One region of the Devosia yakushimensis genome, then DNA from elsewhere that is predicted to be linked to it. Evidence: predicted binding sites of a transcription regulator. Region 1 holds the regulator's gene; each other region holds the start of a gene.
The links. Region 1 encodes PhoB, which activates phosphate uptake and scavenging genes when phosphate is short. Its sites were predicted from a motif close to TGTCATNNANCTGTCAT; they were not measured.

Region 1 (7,823 bases):
GGCGACTACACCGAGACCCTGGCTCGCCTGACGTCCAACCCCAACACTGTTGGCGTGTTCGGCCTCAGCTTCTACGATCAGAACAAGGACACCCTGAAGGTCGCGACCGTTAACGGCATCACCCCTTCGAACGAAACCGTCGCCGCTGGCGAATACCCGGTTTCCCGCCCGCTGTTCTTCTACGTCAAGGGCCAGCACATCGGCACCATCCCCGGCATCGAAGAATACGTGCAGTTCTTCCTCTCCGAATCGGCTGCTGGCGGCTCGCTTGAAGCTGCTGGCCTGATCCCCCAGCCGGAAGAAAAGACCGCTGAAGTGCTTGCCGCTTTCGAAGCCGGCGCACAATAAGCCAATCCGGACCGCGCCCTCGGGCGCGGTCCTTCTCCTTTTCCACCTGGGGCGCTTAGCGAATGAATTCCCTGATCATTGCCGGCCTGCTGCTGGTTCTGCTTGGTCTGGCCTATCAGTCAGGCTGGTCGCGCGGCCGCGGTCTTGCCACCGCGAACGGCGTCAAAGTTCACTCCCGCCCGCAATATCACGGCTCCTACGTCGCCATCTGGACGCTGGTGCCCGCCCTCGTCATCATCGGCCTCTGGGGCTGGCTGGGCGATGGCATCACCCACAATTTCATCGTTTCGCAGATCCCCACCGAGACCGTGCAGTCGCTCGATCAGGTCGGCCTCAATGCCACCATCGCGCGCATCAAGGCCCTGGCCTCCGGCTATGGCGTGGCTGGCGAGATCCTGCCCTATGAGCAAACTGCCGGCGATGCCCTGCGCTCGTTCCAGTTCATCACCTTCCTCGTCGTCATTGCCGCCGCTGCGATAGCCGGCGCCGCGGCGCTGTTCTATGCCCGCAGCCGCGTCACCGCCCGCCACCGTGCCCGCAATGCGGTCGAACGCGTCATCAACCTGGCGCTGCTCGCCTGCTCGGCCGTCGCCATCCTGACCACGGTGGGCATCGTCGCCTCGCTGGTGACGGAGGCCGCGCGCTTCTTCACCTTCATCAACCCGCTCGATTTCTTCTTCGGCACGGTCTGGAACCCCAACAATGCCGGAACCGCCGGCAATTGGGGCAGCTATGGCCTGCTGCCGCTGCTGGTCGGCACGCTGATGATCACCTTCATCGCCATGCTGGTGGCCGTGCCCGTGGGCCTGATGGCAGCGATCTATCTCAGCCAATATGCCCCCCGCCAGCTGCGCGCCATCGCCAAGCCGATCATCGAAATCCTGGCGGGCATCCCCACCATCGTCTTCGGCTTCTTCGCCCTGGTCACCGTTGGCCCCTTCCTGCGCGACATCGGCAATTTCATCGGCCTGTCCATCAGTGCCACCAGCGCGCTGACCGCGGGCGTCGTCATGGGCATCATGATCATCCCCTTCGTGTCCTCGCTCTCCGACGACATTCTCAATCAGGTGCCGCGCAGCCTGCGTGACGGCGCCTATGGCCTGGGTGCCACGCAGTCCGAAACCATCCGCAATGTGCTGCTGCCCGCCGCCCTTCCCGGCATTGTCGGCGCCTTCCTGCTGGCCGTCAGCCGCGCCGTGGGCGAAACCATGATCGTGGTGCTTGCCGCCGGCAATAGCCCCGTCCTGCGCGGCAATCCCTTCGAGCCGGTGGCCACCATCACCGTTTCCATCGTCAACCAGCTCACCGGCGATACCGACTTCGCCGGTCCCCAGTCGCTGGTCGGCTTTGCCCTGGGCCTGACGCTCTTCGTCATCACCCTCTGCCTCAATATCTTCGCACTGTTCATCGTCCGTCGCTTCCGGGAGCAATACGAATAATCATGGCCGACACGCTCTCCACCACCGCCCCGGCGTCCAACGACCGCACCCGCCTGATCCGCGCCAGCCTGTCCCGGCGCCACCTCAGCGAGTCGATTTTCCGCGGACTTGGCCTTGCCGCCATCATTGTGGCTCTCGGCTTCGTCGCCCTGCTCTTCGTCGATATCGTGCGCAAGGGCATCCCCGCGTTCACGCAGTCCAATCTGCACCTGTCGGTCACCTTCGACCCCGAAATTATCAGCGTGGACCCCGCTCCGGTTCGGGCGGCGGGTCAATCCGAGGCCGATTTCCAGGCAGCCAATCTCAAATGGCAGCGTGATGTTGCCATGCTGAACTGGAACAAGGTCATCGAAGCATCGCTGCGCGCCGCCGCGCCGGCCGGCTACGAGATCGATACCCGCCAGATCCTGACCATTGCCGAAACCGATGCCCGCCATCGCGTCCGCGAGCTTTTCGTCAAAGACCCCACCCTGCTCGGCAAAACCGTCCAGGTCGACGTGCTGGCTTCCGCCAATGCCGATAACTGGATCAAGGGCAATATCAATCGCGACCTGGGCGATGCCCAGCAGCAGCTTTCGGCCCCGGCCCGCGGCCTGATCGATCAATATGAGACCAATGGCACCATCACCTCCGGCTTTGCCTGGTCGATCTTCACCAATGTCGATAGCCGCGCCGCGCCTGCCAGTGCCGGTCTGCTCGGCGCCTTTGTCGGCACGCTGTGGATGATGCTGGTCGTTATCCTGCTTGCCGTGCCGATCGGGGTGGCCAGCGCCATCTACCTCGAAGAATTCGCGCCCAAATCGCGCCTCACCGATCTCATCGAAGTCAATATCAACAATCTCGCCGCCGTGCCCTCCATCGTCTTCGGTCTGCTCGGCGCTGCGGTATTCATCAACTACATGCACCTGCCCATCTCCGCCCCCATCGTCGGCGGTCTGGTGCTGACCCTGATGACCCTGCCCACCATCATCATCGCCACCCGCGGTGCGCTTCTCGGCGTCTCCCCCGCCCTGCGCCAGGCGGCGCTCGGCATGGGTGCCAGCAAGACGCAGATGGTGTTCCATCACGTGCTGCCGGTCACCTTCCCCTCGATCCTGACCGCCACCATCCTGGGCGTTGCCCATGCGCTGGGCGAAACGGCTCCCCTGCTGCTGATCGGCATGAAGGCCTTCGTCGCCGCCGTGCCCGCCACCCCGCTCGACCAGGCCACCGCTCTGCCGGTCCAGATCTATCTCTGGCAGGGCAATGAAAACCGCAATTTCTTCGAACCCCGCACCGCCGCCGCGATCATGGTGCTTCTCGTCGTCATGATCATGCTCAACGGCGTCGCGATTTATCTCCGCTCGAAGCTCGAAAAGCGCGCATAGTGAGAAGGAACAGCTCCAAATGGACATGCTCGCCGGCAAGGTTAAAATGACCCACCAGACTGTGAACTCCACCATGAATCCCACAGACGCACTCGAACGCCCGATCCGCCTGCACGCCAAGGACGTCACCGTCCATTACGGCGCCAAGCAGGCCCTGCACGGCATCTCGATCGACATTCCCGACCGTGCTGTCACCTCCTTCATCGGCCCCTCGGGCTGCGGCAAGTCGACCTTCCTGCGCTGCATCAACCGCATGAACGACACCATCGAAGGTGCCAAGGTCGGCGGCCTGATCGAGCTGGATGGCGAGAACATCTACGATCCCAGCCTCGACGTCGTGGAACTGCGCGCCCGCATCGGCATGGTGTTTCAGAAGCCCAACCCCTTCCCCAAGTCGATCTATGACAACGTCGCCTATGGCCCCAAGATTCACGGCCTGGCCCGCTCCAAGACCGACCTTGACGAGATCGTGGTATCTTCCCTGCGCAAGGCGGGCCTGTTCGAGGAAGTCAAGGACCGCCTCAACGAACCCGGCACCGGCCTGTCCGGTGGCCAGCAGCAGCGCCTCTGCATTGCCCGCGCCATCGCCGTCAGCCCCGAAGTGATCCTGATGGACGAGCCCTGCTCGGCCCTCGACCCCATCGCCACCGCCATCATCGAGGAACTGATCGATGAGCTGCGCGAGAACTACACCATCGTCATCGTGACGCACTCCATGCAGCAGGCCGCCCGCGTCAGCCAGCGCACGGCCTTCTTCCACCTGGGCAATCTGATCGAGGAAGGCGTCACCGAAGACATCTTCACCAATCCGGTCAACAAGCAGACCCAGGACTACATCATGGGCCGCATCGGCTGATCGAACCCCGGACCAAGAGAGACAACGACATGCCCACTTCCGGCCCCGAACATATCGTCTCGTCCTACAATGACGAGCTCGTCGCCCTGGCCCAGTCGATCGCCGAAATGGGCGGTCAGGTCGAGGTCGCCATCGAGAACGGCACCAAGGCGCTGCTGCGCCTGGACCGTGAGCTGGCCGATCTCACCATCATCGCCGATCAGCGCATCGACGACATGCAGCGCCGGATCGACGACATGGCCGTCTCCATGATCGCCCGCCGCCAGCCCATGGCGTCCGACCTGCGCTCGATCATCACCGCCATCCATGTCGCTTCCGATCTCGAACGTGTCGGCGACATGGCCAAGCAGCTGGCCCGCCGCTCGCTCAAGCTCGAAGGCCTCAACCTGCAGCCGACCTTCTATAACGGCGTCAAGAACATGACCAATCTGGTCCTCCGCCAGATCAAGGATGCTCTCGACTCCTATTCGAGCCGCGACTCCGCCGGCGCCATCGAAGTGTGCAATCGCGACGACGAGGTGGACGCCATGTACACCTCCCTGTTCCGCGAATTGCTCACCTACATGATGGAAGATCCGCGCAACATCACGCCCTGCACTCACCTGTTGTTCTGTGCCAAGAACCTCGAGCGCATCGGCGACCACGCCACCAATATCGCAGAACGCGCCTATTACCTGCAGACTGGCAAGCAGCTCACATCCGAAGTGGTGGAGCTGCATCGTACCCAGCTCAAGGCCTAGCCCATGCCGGCAACTATTCTCGTCGTCGAGGACGAAGGCGATATCGCCATCCTCCTGCGCTACAATCTCGAAGCCGAAGGTTTCCGCGTCGTCACCGCGGAAACCGGGGATGAGGCCCAGAGCCAGATCCACGAAAAGCTGCCCGACCTCATCCTGCTCGATTGGATGCTGCCGGAGATTTCGGGTATCGAACTCTGCCGGCGCCTGCGTGCTCGCGAGGAAACCGCCCGCGTGCCGATCATCATGCTCACCGCCCGTGGCGAAGAGGAAGAGCGCGTTCGCGGTCTTTCGACCGGCGCCGACGACTATATCGTCAAGCCCTTCTCCGTGCCTGAGCTGATCGCCCGCATTCATGCCCTGCTGCGCCGCGCCAATCCCAATCTGGTAACGGCCGCCCTCAAGGTCGGCGATCTCGAGCTCGACCGCACCACCCACCGCGTCCGCCGCGCCAATCGCGACGTCCATCTCGGCCCCACCGAATACCGCCTGCTCGAATATCTCATGCGCCATCCCGGCCGAGTCTATTCGCGCGAGCAATTGCTCGATGGCGTCTGGGGCAACGATGTCTATGTCGATGAGCGCACCGTCGACGTGCATATCGGCCGTCTCCGCCGCGCCATCAATCGCGGCCGCGAATCCGACCCTATCCGCACCGTCCGCGGCGCCGGCTACGCCTTCGACGAACGCTTCGCCCAAGTCGCCTGACCCCCAAAAGCATCCTCACTACGAAATCCCCGCGAAAGCGGGGATTTTCGTTTGTGCGCATAGAAACGGCAGGCCACAGCGCACCCCCACCGGCCAGTCCCTCCCCCTATCAGGGGGAGGCTAGGAGGGGGTACTCCAATGGCCACGTAGGAACAGAAATCCCAGCAACTCGATGTCACCCTCCCCTTGATGGGGAGGGCCAGGGAGGGGTGAGGGAAGCCACAAAGGCTCGATGGTAACCACTACCCCACAAAAGGGCCCATGCTACCATCCCCCCACCGCCCTCCCTCGAGTCGCCTGTAATGTCCTCCACATCCCGGCTCAACCCGCTGCACCTGCTGATCGCCTTCGGCACCGGCGGCCTGCTCACGTTGATGGTCTTTTTCAACGGCGAACTGGGCCGCTACGGCAATGCCCTCTTCTCCTCCTGGGCAGCGCATGGCACCGGTACCGTCGCCGCTCTCGTCTTCCTCGCCCTGCTCTACCGCCACCGTCCGGCTGCCGCTTCCGAACCAAAACCTCGCGCGCCACTCTGGGCCTATCTCGGGGGCATATCGGGCGCCGCCACGGTCATGCTGACTTCCACCACGGTAAACTCCCCGCTTGCCTTGGCCGGAACGCTGGCTCTGGGTCTGGCCGGCCAGGTCGTTTTCAGCCTCGCTGCCGACCGCTGGGGCCTGTTCGGCCTGCCCAAACGCCGCCTCGAATGGCGCGATCTCGCTGCCGTGCTCCTGATCCTGGCCGGCAGTGCCCTGATCATCCTTGTCGGCATGGGAGGACGCCCGTGATCGTCCCCATCCTCTATGCCGTGCTGGCCGGGCTTCTGGTCGGCCTCAGCCGCCAGCTCAATGGGCGCCTAGCCCTTTCAAGCTCCCCATTGATCGCCTCGTTCTGGAACCACCTTGTGGGCTTCGTCGCGCTTACCGCGCTGGGCCTCGCCATTGGCGGCCTGATCCCGGCCGGAGCGGCCGACGCCCCCTGGCACGCCTATATCGGCGGCCCCATCGGCGTCATCTTCGTCGCCTCCGGCAGCTGGCTCATTCCCCGTATCGGCGCAGTCAACACCGCTCTTCTGGTCATCGGCGGCCAGATGGTTTCCGGCGTCCTGCTCGACCTCGCCCGCGGTGCCCCCTCGACCCTTTGGGCCAGCGCGCTAGGAGTAGTGCTCATCCTGGGCGGCATGGCGCTGACACAGCGGCGGCGGTAGCCCCAATCTATCCCTCTTATCCCCGCCACCAAAACCTCCCGCATACTGCCTCCATCTTCCGGGATACGGGCGGCGCTGCAGCGACGAGCGTCCGGAGGCCAGCCGGGGGAGTGGGGGTCGCGCTCTGCTCCGGGTCGAGCGGACAAGGCAATCGGGCGGGCGCTACGGCAAACGCTGGGGTCTGCGATCGCGCCGTCCGATAAAGTCCCGGCACCCCGAGGCGGCATGCGTCTCATACTAATCACTTTCGAGGCAAATGCCGCCTCGGGGTCCGTCCGTCTATTCGATAACCGCACCAGGCGGCGCTTCCGCACGCAAAAAAAGGACCCCGCAAAAGCGGAGCCCCAAGGATGCAACAAAATGCGTACCAATCAACCAGCGGCGGTATAAGCCGTCTTCACCACGGTGAAGAACTCAGCCGCATACTTGCCCTGCTCGCGCGCGCCGTAGCTCGAGCCCTTGCGGCCGCCGAACGGTACGTGGAAATCCACACCTGCCGTCGGCACATTGACCATCACCATGCCGGCTTCAGCATTGCGCTTGAAATGCGTCGCATATTTCAGCGAGGTGGTGACGATACCGGCGCTGAGACCGAATTCGGTGTCATTGGCCGTCGCCAGCGCTTCTTCATAGTCCTTCACCCGGATGACCGAAGCCACCGGCCCAAAGATTTCCTCGCGCGAAATCCGCATGGAATTGGTCGCCTCGGTGAACAGCGTCGGCTGGAGGAAATAGCCCTCGGTCGCAGCCTTCACCAGCTCGCCGCCGGCCACCAGCTTGGCGCCTTCGGCCTTGCCGATGGCGATATAGTCGGTGTCCTGCTTGAGCTGGCTGGGGTCGACCACCGGGCCGATTTCCGTATCCTTGGCCAGTGCATCGCCAACCCGCAGGTTGCGGGTGCGCTCGGCCAACGCCTCGACGAACTTGTCGTGGATCCCCTCGGTCACGATCACGCGCGAAGAGGCCGTGCAGCGCTGCCCGGTCGAGAAGAAGGCCGACTGTGCCACGCTTTCGACCGCCACCTTGAGATCGGCATCATCCAGCACCACGGTCGGGTTCTTGCCACCCATTTCGAGCTGGAACTTGCGATTATGCTCGATCGAGGCAGCCGCAACGCGCTTGCCGGTGCCCACCGAACCGGTGAAGGAAATGGCGTTGACA
Region 2 (7,823 bases), 850 kb from region 1:
CGACATCCTGGCCGGACGCATTCTCAACCTCTAGGGGCGTCGGATTGGCCGGAAACCTGGGGTTTCGGCGCATCCGTTAGTTCCATAATATATATTATGCGAATTGTGCGTGTGGCGAGAAACGGACGTTGCAGACGCTGCAACTGTGATGCAAACGGCTGCCATTCTGCCCTGCCCAGCTGGCCTTCCTGCCTCGGGATCAACCTCGGCGTGATGCGATTGGGCCGGTTATGGCGACGAATGCCAGGCCGATGGCAACGAGAATAAAGCCGGTGGCAAGGCTCCAGTGTTGGCCAACGAAGCCGATTGCTGCGGGCCCGACCAAAATCCCCGCATAACCCATCGTGGTGATTGCTGCGATCGCCAGGCTTTGTGGCATGCGCTTCTGCTCGCCCGCGGCGGTGAAGAAGACCGGCACAATGTTCGAAGCACCCAATCCCACCAGGAGGAAGCCGGCAAATGCCAGTGGCTGGGTGGGAGCAAAGACAGCAAGGCAAAAACCAAGCGCGCCCAATGCCCCGCCCAGGACGACAATCCTGGTTCCGCCCATGGCCTTAACCAGGTGATCGCCAAAGAGGCGGCCGATTGCCATGGCCACGGCGAAGAGTGTGTAGCCGAAGCCCGCCTGCGTCTCCTCGACACCATGGGCGCCAATGAGGAAGATCGCGCTCCAATCGAGCACGGCGCCCTCCCCCAGGAAAACCAGGAAGCAGAGCAAGCCGATCAACAGGACAATGCCGCGCGGCATGACGAAAGCCGGAGTGCCCGCCTCGTCCCGATTGCCATAGGGAAGCAGGCCCTTCCAGGATGCGAGCAAGAGAAGGAGCAGCATGGCGCTGACGATGAATGTCGCATTGAGCGGGCTGAGGCCCGTGGCAAGCAGCAGGCTGACCCCACCAGCACCGAAGATGCCGCCCACGCTGAAGAGACCATGGAAACCCGACATCATGTTTCGACCGCTGTCCTTTTCGACCATGACCGCCTGAATATTCATGGCGACGTCGAGTGTACCAACGCTGGCGCCAAAAAGCGCAAGGGATAGCGCCAGGGCGACGACGGTGTCCGCGATCGCCAGGAGAGGCACAGCGGCCGCGAGGACCACGGTCGCGCAGGCCGTGACCCGTCGGCAACCATGGCGGCTTGCAAGTATGCCCGTTACCGGCATGGCGAGGATCGAGCCAAGGCCCAGGCACAGCAGAAGGACGCCGAATGCCCCCTCCTCCACGCCAACCCTATCCTTGGCAAAGGGAACGAGCGGCGCCCAGGCGGCCATCGCCAGGCCAGCAACAAGGAAAACAGCCCGTGTCGACCACTGCTCGCGCGAGCCCGATGGAGCATGCTGAGACGCGTCGATGGAAATGCTGCTCATGATCCGTCCCTGCCGGTATGGTCCTCGCCCGGTCGATTCCGGCGATACTGACCCCAAGTTTTGCGTATCCGATACACTATAGTACATATGTACGCAACGGGTGATGGGTTGGAATCATTGCCATTGCAGGACATGATCGAAGCATGACCAAGCTCAGCCGCCGGTACGAGCCGGACAGACGCAACCGCATCATCGCCACCGCCCTGGACGTTATCGCCGAACAGGGCGTGGCCGGTACCACGCATCGACGCATCGCCGAGGCGGCAGACGTGCCATTGGGTTCGATGACCTACCACTTCGCCAGCCTTGAGGAGGTGATTGCCGAAGCGTTCAAGCAGCTCTCACAGGAGATTTCCGAGAGCTTCAGGATCACGCTGGAAGCTGCCAGGAATGTGGAGGAAGCGCGGGAGGCGGTCGTTCGGATCATCTGTGGAGACGTCTGGCTCACCGACCGGAACATGACGCTGCAGCTGGAGCTCTATGCCTATATGGCCCGGCACCATGAATTGAAGTCGCTCGTCGCGGATTGGATGGCGCGGAGCCGGGCGGCGCTGGAGACGCATTTCGACGCCCAGACGGCTCGGGCACTCGATTCGATCATCGAGGGCACCACAATTCATAATTTCGCACGCAAGGACCTGATCCCCATCGGCGAAGTCCGGGCCCTGATCGCCAAGGTGACCAGCTGATAGCGCGCCCACGCGGAATTGAAGGAGCCTTATATGAATACCGCAAACGATGCACGTTTCTGGGACCGTACATCGCGGCGCTATGCTGCGGCGCCGGTTGCCGATCAGGCGGGATACGAGCGAACGCTGGCCAGGACGCGTGATTATCTAAGGCCCGACGACCAGGTTTTGGAATTGGGGTGCGGCACGGGGTCGACCGCCCTGCTGCTCGCCGGCAATGTCCGAAGCTATGTCGCCACCGACATATCCCCCGAGATGATCGCGATCGCGAGGGAAAAGAACAGTGCGGCGCCCATTTCCGGGCTCACCTTCCGCGTGGCGATTGCGGAGGAGCTCGCTGCCGAGGCCATGCAGGTCCAAGCCGTGCTGGGGTTCAACTATCTGCATCTGGTGCGCGATCTGCCCGGCACGCTTCGGCGCATCAATACATTGCTCGAGACCGGCGGCCTGTTTATTTCCAAGACCCCCTGCCTTGGCGATATGAACCCGCTCATACGGCTCGTGCTGTTGCCCGCCATGCACGCGATAGGTCAAGCGCCCCATGCCAGCGCTTTCCGGGCGAATGAGCTGAGCCAATACCTGGCCGATGCGGGTTTTGAGATTCTCGCCACCGAGAGCCATGCCAGCAAGGGCAACGAAAGCCTGCCCTACATCGTCGCACGCAAGCGGTGACATGGCCGCAAGGCCCGCGCCATCGGGCCCGATCGCTGTCACAAGCCTTTCATATGAACATCGTAGTGAGCGATTGCCTTGAGCGGGTCCAAACCGCTTGAGCGTGTTTCATCTCATTCCGTCCATCTATGTTCATTTGAAATCGTCTCTTTACCAAATGAACATCTCGTTGCTACCACTGGCAGTGCGAGGACGGAGATCCTTTGCTTGAAGAACAGGAGGAACGACCCCATGAAGAAATTTGCGCTGCTATTGTCGACGGGCCTAGTTGCCGCCCTCGCCTATGCGCCTGCCGCCTCGGCCCAAACAGAAATTGCCTGGTGGCATGCCATGGATGCCGAGCTTGGCAAGAAGCTCGAAGAAATCGCCCAGGGCTTCAATGACAGCCAGACCGAATACAAAATCGTTCCGACCTATAAAGGCACCTACCCCGAAACGCTGACCGCCGCCATTGCCGCTTTCCGCGCCAATGAGCAGCCCGCGATCGTGCAGGTCTTCGAGGTGGGCACCGGCACGATGATGGCCGCCAAAGGCGCCGTCTACCCCGTCTATCAGTTGATGGCCGATAATGGCGAACCGTGGGATCCGTCGGGCTTTCTGGCCCCGGTGACGGGCTATTATTCCGATACTGACGGCAACATCCTCTCCATGCCGTTCAATTCGTCCACCCCGATCATGTATTACAACAAGGACGTGTTCGAAAAAGCCGGCCTCGATCCCAATACGCCGCCCAAGACCTGGGCCGAACTGGAGACGATGAGCCGCACCATCATGGAATCGGGCGCCGCCTCGTGTGGTTTCACCAGCGGCTGGATTACCTGGGTGCAGACCGAAAACCTGTCGGCCATCCACGATCAGCCCTATGGCACGCTGGAAAACGGCTTTGGTGGCCTTGGCACCGAATTCACGTTCAACGGCCCCGTCCAGGTCAAGCACTGGGACAATCTCAAGAAATGGGCTGATGACGGCCTGTTCCAATATGGCGGCCCCGGCGGCGGCGCCGATGCTCCGCCCAAATTCTACGCGCAGGAATGCGCCATCTACATGAATTCCTCCGCATCGCGTGCCGGCGTCATTGCCAACGCCAAGGATTTTGAAGTCGGTTTCGCACCCCTGCCCTATTATGACGACGTGACCACCGATCCGAAGAACTCGATCATCGGCGGCGCGACCCTGTGGACGCTCAATGGCAAGGACCCCGCAGTCTATAAGGGCGTGGCCCAGTTCTATACCTATCTGAGCCAGCCCGAAGTGCAGGCAGCCTGGCACCAGGCCACCGGCTATCTGCCGATCACCAATGCCGCCTATGAGCTTGGCCAGTCGCAGGACTATTACGGCCAGAACCCCGGCTCGGACATTGCCATCCAGCAGATCACCCGCGGCACGCCGACCGCCAATTCCAAGGGCGTACGCTTCGGCAACCTGACCCAGGCCCGCGCCGTGGTGGATGAAGAGTTCGAAGCCATGCTTGCTGGCTCCAAGACCGCCCAGGAAGCCCTGGATACCGCAGTCGAACGCGGCAACCAGATCCTGCGCGATTTCGAGGCCGCCAACCAGTAAGCGGCGCTCCACCGATCGTTAAACCCGCCCCACCCTCTCCAGGGTGGGGCAACCGTGCATCAGACACGGCGTGAATGAGGCGGAGCATGCAGGCCAAGCGAACCATTTTCCCCAATAAGGTCCTCCCCTATGTGCTGCTTGTTCCGCAGCTCGCAGTGACCTTGATCTTTTTCATCTGGCCGGCATTGCAGGCTGTCAAATCCTCGTTCGAGCGCGAAGATCCATTCGGCTTCAAGACGACATTCGTCTGGTTCGAGAATTACCGGCGGCTGTTTGGCGAGGCGAGCTATCTCGGCTCGCTGGGCAAGACGGCGGTGTTCGCCATCAGCGTCACCGCGCTTTCGATGTGCCTGTCGCTGCTGCTGGCCGTGGCCGTCAATCGCGTATTGCGGACCAATCGGCTCTATACGACATTGCTGGTCTGGCCCTATGCCGTGGCGCCGGTGGTGGTGGGCATTCTGTGGTGGTTCATGTTCAACCCCACGATCGGCATTGCGCCCTATATGTTGCGGGCAATCGGCGTGAGCTGGAACCATCGGGTGGACGGCGTGGATGCGATGGTCCTGGTCATCATCGCCGCCAGCTGGAAGCAGATATCGTACAATTTCCTGTTCTTCGTGGCGGGCTTGCAATCGGTGCCGCAATCGCTGATCGAAGCCGCGGCCATCGATGGCGCCGGTCCCTTCAAGCGCTTCTGGACGATCGTCTTTCCGCTGCTGTCCCCGACCACGTTTTTCCTGCTCATCGTCAACATCAACTACGCCATGTTCGATACGTTCGGCATTATCGATGCGACGACCCAGGGCGGGCCGGCCCAGGCCACCAATATCCTGGTGTACAAGGTCTATTCGGACGGTTTCCTGGGCCTCAATATCGGCTCCTCTTCAGCGCAGTCGGTTGTCCTGATGCTGATCGTCATCGCCCTCACCGCAATCCAGTTCCGCTTCGTCGAGCGGCGCGTGCAATACTAGGGAGCGGCGCAAATGGTTGAAAACAGACCCTTTCTGGCATTTCTCACGCATCTCGTCCTCATCCTGGGCGTCGTGATCGTGGTGTTCCCGGTCTACCTGGCCTTCATCGCCTCGACCCATGGTCCGGGTGATTTCATGCGCGGCCTGGTCCCCCTGCTGCCAGGGCCGCATATGATCGAAAACTACAGCTTCATGCTCAACGAGGGCATATCGAGCGCCGGGGCCCCGCCCCTGTCGATCATGCTGCTCAATTCGCTGGTCATGGCCATCCTGATCGCCGTGGGCAAGATCATCATCTCGATCCTGTCGGCCTATGCGATCGTCTTCTTCAAGTTCCCGTTCCGGCTATTGGCATTCTGGATCATCTTCATCACGCTGATGCTGCCGGTCGAAGTGCGCATCATCCCCACCTTCAAGGTCGTGTCCGACCTGGGAATGCTCAATTCCTATCCGGGCCTCATCATCCCCCTGATTGCCTCGGCCACCGCGACCTTCCTCTTCCGCCAGTTCTTCCTCACCGTGCCGGACGAGCTGATGGAGGCCGCGCGTGTCGACGGAGCAGGCCCAATGAAGTTCTTCCGCGATATCCTGCTGCCGTTGAGCCGCACCAATATCGCGGCGCTTTTCGTCATCCTCTTCATCTATGGCTGGGTGCAGTATCTCTGGCCGCTCCTGGTGACCACGGACAGCCGCTATTACACGGTCGTCATGGGCATCAAGCGGCTGGCCGCTACGGCCGATTCCGAGCCGCAATGGAACTTTGTCATGGCCGCCGTGATGCTGGCCATGCTGCCCCCCGTCCTTGTCGTCATCCTGATGCAGCGCCTTTTCGTCAAAGGCCTGGTCGAAACCGAGAAATAAGCACCATGGCAAGCATCGACATTTCAGGCGTCAAAAAGGTCTATGCCGGCGGCGTCACTGCAATCCACAGCCTCGACCTGGCCATTCCCGACGGCGAACTCGTCGTGCTGGTTGGCCCCTCGGGCTGCGGAAAATCCACATTGCTGCGCATGATCGCGGGCCTCGAAGCCATTACCGAAGGAACGATTTCAATCGGCGGCGCGGTGGTGAACGCCAAGGAGCCGGCCGAGCGCGACATCGCCATGGTGTTCCAGAATTACGCGCTCTATCCGCATATGACGGTGCGCGGCAATCTCGAATATGGCCTCAAGAATCGCGGCACCCCGCGCGACGAGATCGACCGCCGCGTCACCGAGGCGGCGCGGATTCTCGAAATCGAGCCCTTTTTGGAACGGCGGCCGCGGCAATTGTCCGGGGGCCAGCGTCAGCGCGTCGCCATGGGGCGGGCCATTGTGCGGCAGCCCAAGGCCTTCCTGTTCGACGAGCCGCTGTCCAATCTCGATGCCAAGTTGCGGGGGCAGATGCGTATCGAAATCAAGCGCCTGCAGCGCAGCCTGGCCACCACCAGCGTCTATGTGACTCATGATCAGCTTGAGGCCATGACCCTGGCGGATCGGCTCGTCGTGATGAATGCCGGCCGGATCGAGCAGGTCGGCGCCCCCATTTCGCTCTATGAGCGGCCCGCAACGCTGTTCGTGGCCGGTTTCATCGGTTCGCCGCCGATGAATCTGATCGAGCTGGCCTATCTGCAGAGCAAAGGGACGCTCGAGCTGCCGGCGAATACCGATCTCGTCGGCATCAGGCCCGATACAATCCACCTCACCCCACCGCAGGGGCCACATATCGCGTTAGACGCAACGGTCGAGCTTTACGAGCCGATTGGCGGCGAGAGCCATCTGCATATGCGGCTCGAAGGCAGCGGACAGCTGATCGTTGCCGCTGTACCGGCACGAACGGCAGCTACTGAAGGGGCGACGGTAAAGCTATATGTCGGCAATGCCGACCTGCACCCGTTCAACAAGGAAACCGGCCGTCGTACGGATTAGGGCGCTGAGCGACGGTCCCCAACCATTTGTATCCGAGTTAGATGATGTCCGACCCTCGGCTTTCCGAACGGCAGAACGATATTCTCGCACGAATCGGCGCACGCGGCGTGCAGCAGATCGACATGCTGGCGCGCGACTATGGCCTGACGACCCAAAGCATCAGGCGGGACATCAACTTCCTCTGCTCCCTGGGACTGGCGAGACGCCTGCATGGCGGCGTCGACCTGCCGGTCATGCCGCAGAATACTCCGGTCAATGCGCGTGCCAGGCTCCACGGCCCGGCAAAGCGCCTCATCGCGGAGCGTATTGCGCAGGACATTCCGGATGGATCGACCATATTTCTGGGCATCGGAACGACGGTGCAGTTCACGGCCGAAGCGCTGCGCAACCATACCGGGCTGACGGTGGTCACCAATAATGTGGATGTTGCGCTCATCCTGGGCAATGTGCCGGGGATTGAGCTGCATCTTACCGGTGGGGTCTGGCGCTCCAACGACCGGGACTTAGTCGGTCCGGAGGCCAGCCGGTATTTCGAGAAATTCCATGCCACCCACTCGGTCGTGGGCGCGGGCGGCTTGCATCCGGTCAGCGGGGCGCTGGATTTCAGCTATGGCGACGCGCAGATCACCAATGCCATCATCCAGAATTCGCGGAC
Region 3 (7,823 bases), 150 kb from region 1:
GGGCCAAGCCGATGATTGCCGGGTTCGGGGACTATTTCGCGACCGAGCCGCTTGGCGGAATTGGGGTCTGACAGTAGCGATAGCCACCCGACTGGTACCGGCGGGCAGAGATTGCTAGAGTTTGCCAAATCGCGGGGAGATGGCGCATGGCAGTGAAACTTGTTTACTGGATCAGCACAGGCTTGGTCTGCCTCGTCTATTTGGGCAGCGCTGCTTTCTACACCTTCTCCATGACCGCGGTGCAGGAGACCTTTATCGGCTTCGGTTACCCCGGCTATCTCCCTTATTTGCTGGTGCCGATCAAGCTATTGGCCGTGGCGGCGTTGCTGGTGCGGCGCCCGATCTGGCTGGCTCAGCTTGCCTATGCCGGCAGCTTCTACCATCTGCTGCTGGCCTTCACGGCGCATGTCGGCGCGGGCGATCCCGGCTTTGTTCCCGCCGTGGTGAGCTTCGTGCTGCTGATCACGTCCTGGGCCACACAAAACGCCGTCCGCAAGGGCGTCGCGGCCTATGCCCCCACGCGGTTCGGCATTGCCTGACGGTGACGGGGCAATCCCCGGGGCGGCCTAGAACCTGACGGCGGTACCGGATACCGACACCATCAGCATGGAGCCGCCCTGGCCGACCACTTCATAGTCGATATCGACGCCCACCACCGCATCGGCTCCCATGCGTTCGGCCTCGGATTCCAGCTCGTTGAAGGCCTCGCGACGGGCATCCCGCAGCGTCGATTCATAGGCGCCCGCCCGGCCGCCGACAATGTCGCGAATGCCGGCGAACAAGTCCTTGAAAATATTGGCGCCAACGATGACTTCGCCGGTGGCAATGCCAAGATATTCCCGGATTGGGCGGCCTTCCAGGGTGGGCGTCGTGCTGATGATCATGCAATTCTCCTCATATGGCCTGTGCCGCCTCAGCCCTTCTTGATAAAGCTGTCCAGCACCTTTTTCCGTCCGGCTTTTTCGAAGTCGATGGTCAGCTTATTGCCTTCGATCCCGGCAATTGCGCCATAGCCGAATTTGAGGTGGAACACCCGCTCGCCGAAGCCGAAGGCCGATTTGTCATTGCCCAGGTCGACCGACCGGGCGACCAGATCGCCATCGATGGTGAGGGGGCCGCTGCCTTTGCGGTTGGCCTGTTGGGCGCGAGCGCGCTGCCAGCCGGGGGTTTCATAGACGCTTTCGAACGGATCGGCCTTGTTGAAGCGGCTGCTGGCACCGCCACCATAGCCATAGCCGCCATAGGAGGAGCCGGTATCGGTGACCTCAACCGCATCGGCTGGCAATTCATCGAGGAAGCGCGAGGGAATGGCCGATTGCCAGAGCCCATGGATGCGCCGGTTCTGGGCCGCAGAGATGCGCACGCGCTTGCGGCCGCGGGTGATGCCGACATAGGCCAGGCGCCGCTCCTCCTCGAGCCCGGCGCGGCCGCTTTCATCCATCGAGCGCTGGCTGGGAAAGGTGCCTTCCTCCCAGCCGGGCAGGAAAACGGTGTTGAATTCCAGACCCTTGGCCCCGTGCAGGGTCATGATGGTGACGGCATCGCTCGCCTCGGTGCTGTCGCGATCCATCACCAGGGCGATGTGTTCGAGGAAGCCGCCGAGCGTGTCGAACTCTTCCATCGAACGGCTGAGTTCCTTGAGGTTTTCCCTGCGTCCCTCCGACTCGAGCGACTTGTCGGCGCTGAGCATGTCGGTATAGCCGCTCTCCTCGAGAATTCGTTCGACCAGTTCAAAGGGCTTCAAGGTCTGGGCGTGGAACGCCCAGTCATCGAACTGGGAAACGAGGCTGAGCAAGGTTGTGCGCTGTTTGGGCTTGAGTTCCTCGGTTTCGACCAGCATGCGGATGGCGGAGAGCAGCGGTACGTTAGCCGCGCGGGCCGCGCTGTGCAGCAACTGGACCGTCGAGTCTCCAAGGCCGCGCTTGGGGGTGTTGATAATGCGGTCGAGAGCCAGGTCGTCGGCCGGTTGTGCGACAAGGCGCAGATAGGCGATGGCATCGCGGATTTCCTTGCGCTCGTAAAAGCGCGGGCCGCCGATGACGCGGTAATTCAGCCCCAGTGTGATGAAGCGCTCTTCGAATTCGCGCATCTGGAAGGAGGCGCGGACCAGGATCGCCATGGAGTTGAGGCTGTCGCCGGCGCGCTGATATTGCTCGATCTCTTCGCCGACTGTGCGGGCTTCCTCTTCGGAATCCCACACCTGGGTGACGGAAACCAGCTCGCCCTTTTCGCCGACATCGGTCTGCAGGGTTTTTCCGAGGCGGCTTTCATTGAAGGCGATGAGATTGGAAGCGGCCTTGAGGATATTGGAGGTCGAGCGGTAATTGCGCTCGAGCTTGATCACCTTGGCGCCCGGGAAATCCTTTTCGAAGCGCAGGATATTGTCCACCTCGGCGCCGCGCCAGCCATAGATGGATTGATCGTCGTCGCCGACGACGCAGATATTGGCTTCGGAGGCCGGTTTTCCCTGCGCGAGAAGCCGTAGCCAGAGATACTGGGCGACGTTACTGTCCTGGTATTCGTCGACCAGCATGTATTTGAATTTACGGTGGAATTCGGCCAGAACGTCGGGGTGTTCCTTGAACAGGCGGATGCACTCGAGCAGCAGGTCGCCGAAATCTGCGGCGTTGAGCACCTTCAGGCGGGCCTGGTAATCGGCATAGAGCTTGGCGCCGCGGCCATTGGCGTAGCCGCCGCTTTCGGCCGGCGAAACGTCCTTGGGCAACAGGCCCTTGTTCTTCCAGGCATCCATCATGCCGGCGAACTGCTTGGCAGGCCAACGCTTCTCGTCGATATTCTCGACCTCAAGCAATTGCTTGATCAGCCGGATCTGATCGTCGGTATCGAGGATGGTGAAGGTGCTCGTCAGACCCACCAGGCCGGCATGCTGGCGCAAGATGCGGGCGCCGATGGAGTGGAACGTGCCCATCCAGGGCATGGCCTCTAGCCGGGGAACAAGCTTCTCGATCCGCTCCTTCATCTCGCGGGCCGCCTTGTTGGTGAAGGTCACCGACAGAATTTGGGACGGCCAGGCGCGATTGGTATTGATGATGTGGGCAATGCGCGTTGTCAGCACGCGCGTCTTGCCTGTGCCGGCGCCGGCCAGCACCAGCAGCGGACCATCGGTCGTCTCCACCGCAAGCCGCTGCTCCTCATTGAGGCCAGTGAGGTAGTCAGGCGTCTCGCGCCGGCCGAACTGGCTGGTGATCGACCCGGCAGGCGGGCGTTCGGTATTGTGGGCGTTGCCGGGCATCTATGGCCTTTCCGTCACGTCGCGCCGAGCTCTGGCGGCACCGTGGGGATGAGATCGAATCTTATTTTGTTCACGGTGCAATATAGGGATTACCGGGCCCGCTGTACAGAATGCCGGCCTGTCATTGATCCGTCATATCTGTGTCATCCAACGGTCTTGCAGCGGCACTAATCCGAGCCCCGTATCCTTACCAGGGGGCTCATTTTCATGCATACGCCAAAACTTTTGACGGGGCTGACGGTCGCGCTGCTCGCGACGACTGCCTCGGTCCATGCCGCCGAGTATTTTAATCGCATCGCCAGCTTTCCGGTGGCCTTGAACAATCCTGACGCCGAGGAAGGCACTGAGAATTCGGCCGAAATCATCACGGCCACCGAAGACGGCATGACGCTGGTCTATTCGAACGCCCTGCTGGGTGGCATTGGCTTTATCGACATTACCGATCCTGCCGCACCCAAGCCTGCAGGCTTCGTCAAGCTCGATGGCGGCCCCACCTCCGTTACCGTCATTGGCGGCAAGGCCCTCGTGACTTCGGACACGACCGAAGATTTCACCGCCCCCACCGGCTATCTGTCGGTTATCGACATTGCCACCAAGGCTGTCGAGGTCACCTGCGATCTGGGCGGACAGCCCGACGCGATCGCCAAGAATGCCGATGCCTCGCTGGTCGCCATCTCGATGGAAAACCAGCGCAATGAAGATCTCAATGACGGTGAAATCCCGCAGCTGCCGAGCGGCAATATCACCTTCTTCGACGTCGCCAATGGCACGATCGACTGCGCCTCGATGCGCGTCACCGAGCTGGCTGGCGTGGCCGATTTTGCTGGTGAAGACGCCGAGCCGGAATATACCGATTTCAACAGCGCCAACGAACTGGCCGTGACGCTGCAGGAAAACAACCACATCGTCATCCTCAATGGCGAGACCGGCGAAATCATCAATGATTTCAGCGCCGGCACCGTCGATCTCGAGGGAATCGATGCGACCGAAGATGGCCGCCTGAGCTTCACCGAAAGCCAGCCGGGCCGCAAGCGCGAGCCCGATGCCATCCAGTGGCTCGACAATGACCGCATCGTCATCGCCAATGAAGGCGACTACGAAGGCGGCTCGCGCGGTTTCACCATCTTCAACAAGGACGGCACCGTGCTCTATGAGAGCGGCCCGTCGATGGAATATATCGCGGCCCAGCTCGGCCACTATCCCGAAGGCCGTTCGGATGCCAAGGGCGTTGAGCCTGAAGGCATGGAAGTGGGCACGTTCGGCGAGACGAAGTTCATCTTCGTCAACCAGGAACGGTCCTCGCTCGTCGCCATCTACAAGGATACCGGTGCCGAGCCCGAATATTGGCAGTCGATCCCCTCGGGCATCGGCCCGGAAGGCGCGCTGGCCATTCCGTCGCGCAATCTCTATGTCACCGCCAACGAAACCGATCTGTCGCCGGACGGTCTGGCCGGTGCCCATGTCATGATCTTCGAGCTCAGCGAAGGCGAGCCGGCCTATCCGCAGATCATGTCCGATCTCGATGCCGACGGTAAGCCGATCGGCTGGGCGGCGCTTTCGGGTGCGGTGGGCGATGCCGAAAAGCCGGGCATCCTCTATGCCGTCAGCGACAGTGCCTTCTCGGAAGCGGCGATCTACGAGATCGATGCGACCGCCAAGCCTGCCCGCATCGTCAAGAAGACCATCATCACCCGCAATGGCGTTCCGGCTCAGAAGCTCGATCTCGAAGGCATCACGCTGGATGGGGAAGGTGGCTTCTGGCTGGCTTCGGAAGGTGACACGGCCAAGCTGACGCCGCATGCGCTGTTCCACGTCAATGCCGATGGCGAGATCGAAGACGAGATCGCGTTCCCGGCTGCCCTGCTGGCCAATGAGACCCGCTCGGGTTCGGAAGGGATCACCGCCATTGGCGAGGGTGACGATCTGACCCTGTGGATCGCGATCCAGCGCGAGTGGAAGGACGACCCCAAGGGTCAGGTCAAGCTTGTGAGCTACAAGCCCTCGACCGAAGAATGGGGCGCCGTGGCTTATCCGCTGGAGGCTCCGGCAGAGGGCGCCTGGGTTGGCCTGTCGGAAATCACCGCGCATGGCGACTATGTTTATATCATCGAGCGCGACAACCAGATTGCCGAGAACGCCAAGCTCAAGGCGCTCTACCGTGTGCCGGTTGCCGAACTTGCGGGTGTCGAGCTGGGTGGCGAATTGCCAGTTGTCAGCAAGGAACTGGTCCGTGACCTGATCCCTGATCTCAAGAGCCTTAATGGCTATGTGGTCGACAAGGTCGAGAGCTTTGCCGTGGATGCTTCTGGCGCCGGCTATGTCATCACCGACAATGACGGTGTCGATGACAGCTCGGGCGAGACCTATTTCTGGTCGATCGGCGCGCTGTGATCGATAGGCTTTCAATCAGACAGCGGCCGGGCCTCGTGCCCGGCCGTTTTGTTTTGCCTGTCGCAAAGGCGTGATGATGACTGCCTTTGCCCCGACAATTTCATACCGTGAATCAAGGCAATGGCGGGCTTGCGCGAGGGGCGCAACCGCCTAAACTCTGCGCGCAAACCGGACCCATGCGTAACCGTGCTGAATCGCATCTATATCATCGTTGGCCTGCTGGCGATTTTTGTGCTCGCCGGGGCGTTTATCGCGCCGCGCTTCATCCAATGGGGTGACTATCGCGAGCGCATGGAGGAGCTTGCCGGTGGCGTGCTGGGCGCCAAGGTCATTATTCGCGGCGATATCGAGTTCTCGCTGCTGCCCCAGCCACGCCTGAACTTTACCGATGTGCTGGTGGGATCGCCCGACGAGCCGGCCGCCACGGTTGGCGGTGTGGAAGCCGAATTCTCGCTAATGGATTTCCTGCGCGACCACTACAACGTGACCCGGCTGGTGCTGCGCGAGCCGGTGGTGGATTTCACCATTGACGAAAGCGGGCTGTTCGGTAGCGGCTTTGCCCCAGATGGCACGGGAACCGGGATTGCACTGGCGCAGGCAACGATTATCGACGCGACTGTTCGCCTGATGGACCGCCGGGCCGGCCGGAGCTTTGAGGCGAGCGACGTGGATGGCGACCTCAAGCTTTCGGGGCTTGCCGGTCCGCTGCAATTTCAGGGCTCCGGCAGCTATGGCGGTGGGCGCTATACCGTGCGGTTCAACTCTGCCCCCTTGGCCAGTGACGGATCGAGCCGGATTACCGCGTCGATCCGCCCGGATAATGATGTGTTCTCCTTCGCCGTCGAGGGACTGCTGAGTGCCGGCATGGCCCCCAAATTCGATGGCGCCATGACCTATCGGCAGAGCCCGCCTTCCGCCCAGCGCGCCGACGATATTCGTGGCGATCTTGTACTCGAAAGCCGAATCACGGGCTCGACAGATCGTATCGTGCTCACGGGCTATACGCTGCGGCCCGATGAAAACCGGGCGGGAACACGGCTGACCGGTGCCGCGAGCATTCAGCTCGGCGCGCGGCCCAGCTTTGATGCTGTGATTTCCGGCGGCGTCTTCGCGCTGCCCCCGCGTGACGCCAAGGAAGATGCGGCAACGCAACCCTATGAGATCGTGCGTCTGCTGTCCGAGCTTCCGGCCCCGGTCATTCCGCCACTTCCTGGGCGCGTGGGGGTCGATCTGGCCGAAATCGGGCTGCGCGGCTTTGCGCTGCGCAATGTTCGGGCCGATGCCCGCACCGATGGTTCGGTCTGGCAGATCGAACAATTCATCGCCGGCCTGCCCGGCGAGACAGAATTGCGAGCCAGCGGCACGCTCAGCGACGAGGGTGGGGCTCCAGCATTCCGCGGGCAGGCTTCGCTCAATAGCGCCCGGCTGGACGGTCTGGCCGTGCTCTGGCGCAGGCCGCTGGAGAGCAATCCCCTGTTCAATCAGCCTGGCAGGCTCGAGGGGCGTATCATGCTGGGCGAGGACGCTTTCGGCCTGAGCAGTGGGCGACTGACCGTGGATGGCCATACCCATGGGGTGGAGCTTCGCATCGGCTTTGGCGCGGAAAAGCGGCTGGACGTCGTGGGGCATTTCGATGATTTGGGGAGCAGCGGCAGCACGATCGTCGGCGCCTTGCTGCCCGATATGTCGGCGGGCCCGGCATTCGGCGTCAGTTTTCCCACCGGCAGCTTCGCGCTGAGCGGCCAGAATGCCCAATTGTTCGGCCTGACCGGTACGGGCCTTGCTGCCGAGGGTATGTGGACCGAGGGTGGTGTCGAATTCACCAGGCTTTCGGCCGAGGATTGGGGCGGCGTTGGCCTCGATGCCGCCGGTCAGCTAACCGGCGCGCCGGCGGCCCCGCAACTCTCGGGCAGGGGCAAAATCAGGATTGGCGCCGGCGACGCTCCGGCCCTGGTGGCGGCCTATGATGCGCTGCAGATGCCCGTGGGCTGGCGGGATTTCCTGGCGCTTTCCGCCCCGGGAGACATTGCCTTTGACCTCGGCGCGGGGGAGGGCGGCAATGGCCAGACCTTGACGCTGGACGGTGTGCTTGGTGTCGCCAACCTTGATGCGCGCTTGCAATTGGGCGGCGGCGCCTTGGCTTTGGCGACATCGCCGTTGCGCCTCAATGCCAGTCTGG
Region 4 (7,823 bases), 1.8 Mb from region 1:
ATGCCGTCGATGACGGCGATCTCCTGCGGATCGGCAAGGCCGCGGCCAATCTTAAATTGGTGACGGGTGGCTCGGGGGCCGCCATGGGGCTTCCTGCCAATTTTGGTGCCGTGGCGGGTAATACGCCCTCTCTCACCTGGCCCTCAGGCAAGGCCGTGGTGTTGGTGGGGTCATGTTCGAAAGCCACTTTGGGGCAGGTAGACCATTACAAAGCGCTTGGCGCGCCGGCGCTGGCCATCGATCCGTCCAGTATCAGCTCAGGCGCGGTCACGATCGAGGATGCCGAGGCCTTCGTGGTGCAGAGCCCAGTCGGCCTGCCGCCGCTCATCTATTCCAGCGCAACGCCTGAATCGGTGGCAGCGCAGCAGCGTCAGCTGGGCCAAATGGCGGCCGGCGAGATCGTCGAGCGCTTCCATGCCGCGTTGGCGGGTCGTCTGCTAGCGCATGGCTTCAATCGGTTTATCGTGGCGGGTGGTGAAACCTCCGGTGCCGTTGTCGGAGGGTTGGGTGTCAATGCCCTGCAAATAGGTCCGGAAATTGATCCGGGCGTGCCCTGGACGCGCGCGGTCACCAGTCAGGGGCCATTGGCATTGGCCCTCAAATCTGGGAATTTCGGTACGGTCGACTTCTTCTCCAAGGCATGGAAGCTGCTGGTATGACCGCCATTTTGACGCAACAGATGCACGTGCGGGATGAGATCTGCAACGTTGGCAAATCATTGTTCGATCGCGGCCTCGCTCCCGGTTCATCGGGCAATTTGAGCGTGAGGCTCGATGACGGCACGCTGCTGGTCACGCCGACCAATTCCTGTCTGGGGGAGCTCGATCCGGAACAATTGACCCATATCACCGCGGAGGGCGTTGTCCTGTCCGGTCCCGTTCCCACCAAGGAAGCGGGCCTGCATCAATGCATCTATTGCCAGCGTGAGTCTGCCGGCGCAATCGTGCATCTGCATTCCACCCATTCCGTGGCCGTCAGCATATTGCCGGACCTACCGCCCGAAGATCTCTTGCCGCCCCTGACCGCCTATTATGTCATGCGTGTCGGTAAGCTGCCGCTGGTGCCTTATTATCCGCCCGGCGATCCCGCCCTGTTCGCTGTGGTTGAAGCCAAGGCCAAGTCATACCACGCCATGCTGCTGTCCAATCACGGCCCGGTCGTTGCCGGCAAGTCCTTGAAGGACGCCCAATATGCCACCGAAGAGCTGGAGGAAACTGCCAAGCTCTATCTGCTGCTGAGCGACAGAAATCCCCGCGTGCTGACGCCCGGGCAAGTCGATCACCTCAGGAACCGCTAATCCTCGACTGACAACCGCGCGCGACCCTTGGGACCGAAGAGGGCGATGAGCAGGAGGCTGAGCAGCAACGTAATTGCTATGGTGGCAAAGGTCGTGAGCGGGCCGGCTGCTTGCAGGGTGGGCAGCAGGGCCAATGGCGCAATGGCCGAGCCGACGCGGTTCATCGACCAGGCAATTGCCGTGGCCGAGGCGCGAATGCCCGTCGGGAAGATTTCGGCGGCATAGATTGAGAGCACGGGACCATAGATGGCGGCAAGGAAGCTGAAAGCCGCGATGGCGCCCACCAGCAGCTCATACGAAGTGTTCAGGGCAATGACGAGGCCGGCAGCGATCAACCCGGCGCTGACCAAGGTCAACGCCATGCGGCGGTCGATCCGGTCGACGACGACGGCCGCCAACAGAGCCCCGGCCGCAGCGCCAAAACCACCGAAACCGATGGAGAGCAGCGACCGATCGAGCGCATAGCCCTTGGCGATCATCAGCGCTCCCACGATGAGCGGGAAGCCGACCGTAGCCCATGGCCGGAACAGATAGATCGTGGCGATGAGTACAAGCCGTGGCCAATAGCGGCCAAATTCCCGGCGTGGTGCCGGGCCGGTTGATGGGTTTGGGACCGCCGATAACGAGGGGGCAGGGGGTGGGGACTGCCCCGCCGACCGCGCAAAGCGCCCATAGGCGCGCTCGGCCGCCAAATGCTGTCCGCGTGCGGCAAGATTGCGCGGCGATTCAGGAACCAGCCAGAAAGCGGCGCAGATTCCCAGCGACATGACGCCGCCCACATGCAGGGCCCAGCGCCAGCCTTCGATGTCGAGTGGCCGCCAGGGCGTGAGCCACCACACCAGCAGAGCGACGAGCGGCCAGCCGAGCAGTCCCAGGGATACAGCAGCCATATCGAGCGGCGCGCGCCAGCGCGGCGGCAGGATATCGGCGAGATAGGCATGCATCAGGGGCGGATAGGCGCCTAAGGCCATGCCCGAGAGAAAGCGGAAAACGATGAGCCAGGTGCCCTCGCTGCTGAGCGCCGCCCCGAAAGACGGCAGCGCGACAAGGGCCATCGATATCTGCAGGGCAGTGCGGCGGCCATGCCGGTCGGAAAGCCAACCAAGCAATGGCGCTCCGATGGCGCCGCCAATGAAAACCGAAGCCAGCAGCCAGGCCAATTGGCCCGTATCGAGCGGACTGCCGGGAACCGAGAACACCGCCGAGAGCACACTGCCCAACGAAAGTTCGGCAGTATCGACAAAAAGGCCAATGCCGCAGAGGGCCGCCACCGCCAGATGCAGACGGCTCAGCGGCAGGCTATCGAGCCGGGCGGAAATATCCTGCGCATTGGTCACGGGCGGTCAACTCCGGGACGGTCGGCAGCGCCAAACAGGATCGAACCCAGAATGTTCCGGTATCGCGCCGGCAAGTCCTCAGCCTTGACCGGCGGCAGCGATTGATTGGAGCCGCGTGCGCCATCGGCCAGCGCCTGGGCGAGGTCTGCGGGGCGGGTTTCCGGCCGCAGGGTCAATAGACCCGCTTGTTCCATCTCGACCAGCAGATCGGCCAGCCGCGCCTGAAACGCGATAGCCGCCTCCACCATCATGCCACGCGCCCGGCGGAAGGCCTGGTCGTTGATTTCCACGGCATGGGGAGAAGCCGAGAGCTTCCGCCGGTTCATCGCATAGCGGGCATCCATGACACGGGTCAGAGTTTCGACGGGATCGTCCCGCCGCGCGAGCCCCTGCTGCGCCACTTCAAACGCGGCCGCCATGGCAATGCGCGTGTCGACCTCCAGCACGAAGCGGAACGCTTCCTCCTTGTCGGCGAAATGATGATAAAGCGCGCGCCGCGTCAGCCCGCAGGCTTTTGCAAGGCCGATCATCGTCATCTGCTCATAGCCGAAGTCGAGAAAGGCCTGGCGAAGCGGATCGGCCAATTTTTCGCGAGCAGCTGAGATTCGTGTTTGTTCCATATTGCACATATATGTGAAATGTGTGTAATACGCCTTAAATTTTCACCAGCCGGAAGTGATGGCCGGTGACAAGGCATAGCCGGGGGGCAAATGAATGAAAACGACTGATCGCTGCACCAGTTAAAAGAGCAGCTTCCCACCATTTCCTGCCCCCTCCAGCGGGCCACGATTTCGAGAGCGCGGGCACTGTCGCCTGCGTCCCTCGCACCGTCTAGACGGCGCGCCGACCGTCTGGCCAAGCCCCCGCCGCCGCACACGTTGCGTGAGGCGGGGGCAAGTGCCGCCCTGACGGCGAAAACATGCTCGATGACCGGGCTAGTGGCGGTCGGTCACGTAGTTTTCGGCGCGATCGCCGACGCCGCTGGCTCTATCGACATGCCAGCCTGGCCTCCCTCCCAGTCTGACTGCAGCGTAGATCAGGTTTCGCGATATCCAGCCGACCCCTCGGTTTTCCATGCCTTCGCGCATGATGGTATCGGCCTCGAGCCGCGTATAAGGCTCGGAGCGGGTGATGGAAGCGGGGTGTTTCTTCCATTTGCCGGTGCCGCCAGTGGCATAGAGAAAATCGTGGATGATGGCAGCTTTTACCCAAGGGCCATCCGGCGGAATCAATGTCCAGGCCCAGCGGGGCACTGAGGCCAGATCGGTCACAAAGCCGGCTGGTACGGTAATGGCATGTTGCCTGTCCCCCGGCCTGTAGGACAGCGGGCGCTGCAACCCCCACAGACTCCTGCCTTCCTTGATGGAGGGGGCAATCTTGTTGTCGAGCAGAACCAGCACCAGCTTGCCGCTGAACCGGTCGCGCCGGGTGTCATCGTTCATCGGTGCCGCTCCACTGCCCATCCTCTCGACCCCAATTCAAGCAGATTCCGGTGAAGCTTGTACCAGCCTGCGCGCAACACATTTGCTCCGAAATTGCGCCGGCACCGTCACTCGCATGTCATTCTTGGTCGGTAGAGCATGACTCATTCGAATGAGTGAGTGGCCATGCGCAATCAAGGTAAGTCCTGGGAAGAGGTGCGAGACCGGATCAGCCAGGAGATTACCTCCGAACTGTTGGCCGCCGATACGCGATTGCCGTCCGAGCCTGAAATGTGCGTGCTCTACAATACCCGCAGGCATTCTCTGCGCCGGGCGCTGGCTGCGTTGGTGGCCGAAGGCAAGCTGCGGGTAGAACAGGGGCGTGGCACCTTCGTCGAGCGCGCGCCGCTGCTCAACTATGTCATCGGCTCGCGCACGCGCTTTCGTGAAAATCTCATGGCCCAGGGCCTGACCGCTTCGGGCCAAGCCCTGACGGAAATGAAAATACCGGCCAGCGCACGTGTTGCAGCGGCCCTGCAGGTGCCTGTCAGCGCGCCGGTCTATGCCATTTCGCGCCGTGGCTTTGCCAATGATCTGCCCATCAGCGTTGGCTGGTCCTATCACGATGCCGAACGCTTCCCCGAAATGCTCGAGCGCCGCCGGGCCGGCATTTCGGTCACCGAGGTCTATCGCTTTTACGGCATTGCCGATTACCGGCGGCTGCGTACCACCGTCTTCACGCGCATCGCCACCGAAAGCGAGGCGGGTCTGCTCATGCTGCGGCCGGGACACTCGGTGATGATCGTGCAGAAAATCGACGTGGACCTTGAGGGCCGGCATATCGGCTTTTCCGAAGCCGTCTGGGCCGGCGACCGCGTGCAATTCACCTTCGAGAACGATCAGCCGGTGCCAGTGCCGGTCGAAAGGACAGACGATGTTTAACGAAGCCAGCAGCGGCGGGTCGGACCATGCCGCAATTCTCAATATCCTGGCGCGCGCTCGGCCGGAACGCCTCAAGGCCTTTGCCGAGACGTTGCTGGACGGCGCGGATGGGGGCATCAATGTCATCGCCAACCGCACGGGCCTCGTCATGGTGCCGATGCGCGACACCGTAGAAAATGTCGATTTCCATCTCGGCGAGGTGCTGGTCAGCGAGGCGCATATCGCCGATGGGGCAGGCCATGTCGGCTATGGCATGATCACCGGCCGCGACCTCGAACGCGCCATGGCCATGGCCGTCATCGACCTGTGCCTTGCCGCCGGCGGGCATGACCGGGCGATTGCCGATTTCCTCGCCGACGAAAAGCATCACCTGCAAGCGGAAGACGAATTGCGCATGCGGCAGGTGGAAGCCACGCGCGTCGAAATGGAGACCTTCTGATGTTGACCATTGCTTCGCCCGATGCCGCCGAACTGCGTTGCAACGCCACGTTTGAAGCGCTGATGTGGTCCATGGCCCGGCCAGGTGAGATCCGAACCCTGCCGGAGCCCGGTCTTGCTGGCCTTATCGAGACCTTGGTCGATATCGAATGCGCGGTCTTTGCCGATGACGCAATACTGACGGAGAGCGCAGCACGGACCGGCGCGCTGATCGTCCGGGATGCCGCAGATGCCGACCATGTCTTTCTCGATAACCTTGAAGGCTTCGAAACGCTGCTGCCGCGTCTGCGCCGGGGCAACGCACTCTATCCCGACGATGGCGCGACGCTCGCCGGCAATGTGGCCCATGGGCGTGGCCATCGCCTGCGTTTGACCGGGCCGGGCATCGATGGCTCGCGCGAGGTGGCATTGGGGATTGCCCCAGCATTCTGGGATTTGCGCACCCAGCTCTGCATGTATCCCGAAGGGTTCGACCTGCTGCTGGTGGATGGCCCCTCCGTTATCGGCATTCCGCGCTCGACCAAGGTGGAGGTTCTCTAATGGCTTATGTTGCAACGCGTGGTGGCGAAAAGGCCATCGAGCAGGCCGAGCGTCTGTTCCGCCAGGATCTGGGTACGATCGATGCTGCCCGCGTCGAGACCATCCGCAGGACCATGCCCTATCTGATAGACCGGGTCATGGGCGAGGCCTCGCTTTATGACGAGGAACTTGCCGCCCTTGCTTTGGCCCAGACGGGCGGAGAGCTTTCCGAAGCTGTGCTCGTATTGCGGGCCTGGCGCACGACCCAACCACGGATTGCCGTAGCCCGGCCTGTGCAGCAGGCCGAACTGCTGACGCAAAGGCGGATTTCGGCAGCTTTCAAGGACATTCCGGGTGGCCAGATCCTTGGGCCGACACTGGATTATTCGCATCGCGTGCTGGCGACCGACGTGCTCGAAGGCACCCCGTTCGCTCCACCGGCCGTGGACATGGCCGATCATGCGGCGCCGCAGCGGCAACCCCCGCTGGCCGATTGGCAGCGCCAGCAGGGGTTGGTGGCTCCGGCCAATGCTTCCGATGTTGCGGCCGAGGACATTCCCGACCTGACGCGCGAACCTCTGTTATTTCCCGCCTCGCGGGCACACCGGCTGCAAAGCCTGGCGCGTGCCGAAACGGGCGGTGTTCTGGCGCTCGGCTATGCCGCCATGCGCGGCTACGGCAATGCTCACCCCACGGTCAACGAGCTGCGTCTTGCCCAAGCCGAGGTTGTGGTGCGTCATCCGCGCGGAACCGAATTCTCCGCGGGGCGGGTCCGCGTCAGCCAGGCCGAAGTGACGTCCAGCATGAAGGGCGGTTACCTCGAATTAGGTTACGCAGCAACCTTCGGCTGGAACGAGGTCAAGGTGATCGCAGCGGCGACACTTGATCTCAATTCAGCGGCAGCGCCGGTCGGCTCGGCGATGCATGAAGAATTCTATCTCTATCACACCGAGAGCGTTGAGGCCTCCGGCTTCTGCATTCACTTCAAGTTGCCGCATTACGTCACATTCCAGTCCGTGCTCGATGCCATGCGCGACGCCAAGGCAAAAGCCGCCGCGGCGACCCCAGCCGCCCCCCAGATGGAGCCCGCAGAATGACCCTTGCCGCCCTCACCAAACCCTGGGCCGCCACCAGCTATGGCTTTCTCGATGCCTCGGCCAAGCGTGAACTGCGCCGCAAGATGCTCAAGGCCATCGCCGTGCCCGGCTGCCAGATGCCCTATGCCAGCCGCGAAGTGCCCATGGCCCGCGGCTGGGGCACGGGGGGCTTGCAGGTCACCCTGACCCTGGTCAACCCGGCATCCAACATCAAGGTCATCGACCAGGGTTCCGATGACGGGGTCAACGCGGCCTCCATCCGGCGCTTCATCAGCCGGGTTTCCGGCGCGTCGGAGACTACGGATACCCTTGCCGCCTCCATCGTGCAGTCGCGCCATCGCGTGCCCGAGGAGACACTGCGCGACGACCAGATACTGGTGCTGCAGGTGCCCAATCCCGAGCCGCTGCGTGGCGTTGAACCCAACATCTCGATTGCCCGCCAGATGCATGCCGACGCCGACTACGGCAAACTCTGGTTGACGCTCTACGAGCAGATCGTACGCAAGGGCCGGATCATGCAGGGCGCGGCCTATCCCAGCATGGTCAATGGCCGTCATGTCATGACACCATCACCAATTCCCCGCTGGGATGTGCCCAAGCTCAACATGGCTAGGCATCTGACATTCCTGTCGGCCGGCCGCGAAAAACGCCTCTTCGCCGTGCCCCCCTTTACTCGGGTCGAGCCGCTGGTGTTCTCCGACCGGCCCTATCGCGTCGAGGATCATGCGGAGCTGGTCTGCCAGCGATCGGGCGTTGCGGGCTATTTCATGAA

Region 2: ugpB (sn-glycerol-3-phosphate ABC transporter substrate-binding protein UgpB) is a predicted target of PhoB. The motif match lies at 2,767-2,783, and genes of this name have one in related genera.
Region 3: QQL79_RS04120 (esterase-like activity of phytase family protein) is a predicted target of PhoB. The motif match lies at 3,373-3,389, and genes of this name have one in related genera.
Region 4: phnF (phosphonate metabolism transcriptional regulator PhnF) is a predicted target of PhoB. The motif match lies at 4,182-4,198, and genes of this name have one in related genera.

What each region holds. Positions count from the first base shown of each region.
Region 1 is NZ_BSNG01000001.1:714,340-722,162, reverse strand. Features, by position in the region: gene QQL79_RS03440 (substrate-binding domain-containing protein) at 1-348, shown strand, start outside; gene pstC (phosphate ABC transporter permease subunit PstC) at 411-1,787, shown strand; gene pstA (phosphate ABC transporter permease PstA) at 1,790-3,154, shown strand; gene pstB (phosphate ABC transporter ATP-binding protein PstB) at 3,228-4,010, shown strand; gene phoU (phosphate signaling complex protein PhoU) at 4,040-4,750, shown strand; gene phoB (phosphate regulon transcriptional regulator PhoB) at 4,754-5,455, shown strand; gene QQL79_RS03410 (DMT family transporter) at 5,758-6,243, shown strand; gene QQL79_RS03405 (DMT family transporter) at 6,240-6,662, shown strand; gene QQL79_RS03400 (aldehyde dehydrogenase family protein) at 7,034-7,823, opposite strand, start outside.
Region 2 is NZ_BSNG01000001.1:1,562,709-1,570,531, reverse strand. Features, by position in the region: gene QQL79_RS07775 (MBL fold metallo-hydrolase) at 1-34, shown strand, start outside; gene QQL79_RS07770 (MFS transporter) at 200-1,369, opposite strand; gene QQL79_RS07765 (TetR/AcrR family transcriptional regulator) at 1,513-2,058, shown strand; gene QQL79_RS07760 (class I SAM-dependent methyltransferase) at 2,092-2,730, shown strand; gene ugpB (sn-glycerol-3-phosphate ABC transporter substrate-binding protein UgpB) at 2,962-4,290, shown strand; gene ugpA (sn-glycerol-3-phosphate ABC transporter permease UgpA) at 4,377-5,261, shown strand; gene ugpE (sn-glycerol-3-phosphate ABC transporter permease UgpE) at 5,274-6,122, shown strand; gene QQL79_RS07740 (sn-glycerol-3-phosphate import ATP-binding protein UgpC) at 6,128-7,168, shown strand; gene QQL79_RS07735 (DeoR/GlpR family DNA-binding transcription regulator) at 7,213-7,823, shown strand, end outside.
Region 3 is NZ_BSNG01000001.1:861,504-869,326, forward strand. Features, by position in the region: gene QQL79_RS04100 (putative quinol monooxygenase) at 1-71, shown strand, start outside; gene QQL79_RS04105 (DoxX family protein) at 147-539, shown strand; gene QQL79_RS04110 (heavy metal-binding domain-containing protein) at 567-884, opposite strand; gene QQL79_RS04115 (ATP-dependent helicase) at 914-3,253, opposite strand; gene QQL79_RS04120 (esterase-like activity of phytase family protein) at 3,461-5,644, shown strand; gene QQL79_RS04125 (AsmA family protein) at 5,831-7,823, shown strand, end outside.
Region 4 is NZ_BSNG01000001.1:2,514,510-2,522,332, reverse strand. Features, by position in the region: gene otnK (3-oxo-tetronate kinase) at 1-659, shown strand, start outside; gene otnC (3-oxo-tetronate 4-phosphate decarboxylase) at 656-1,297, shown strand; gene QQL79_RS12230 (MFS transporter) at 1,294-2,634, opposite strand; gene QQL79_RS12225 (TetR/AcrR family transcriptional regulator) at 2,631-3,218, opposite strand; gene QQL79_RS12220 (DUF1353 domain-containing protein) at 3,570-4,076, opposite strand; gene phnF (phosphonate metabolism transcriptional regulator PhnF) at 4,242-4,997, shown strand; gene phnG (phosphonate C-P lyase system protein PhnG) at 4,990-5,436, shown strand; gene phnH (phosphonate C-P lyase system protein PhnH) at 5,436-5,975, shown strand; gene QQL79_RS12200 (carbon-phosphorus lyase complex subunit PhnI) at 5,975-7,051, shown strand; gene QQL79_RS12195 (alpha-D-ribose 1-methylphosphonate 5-phosphate C-P-lyase PhnJ) at 7,048-7,823, shown strand, end outside.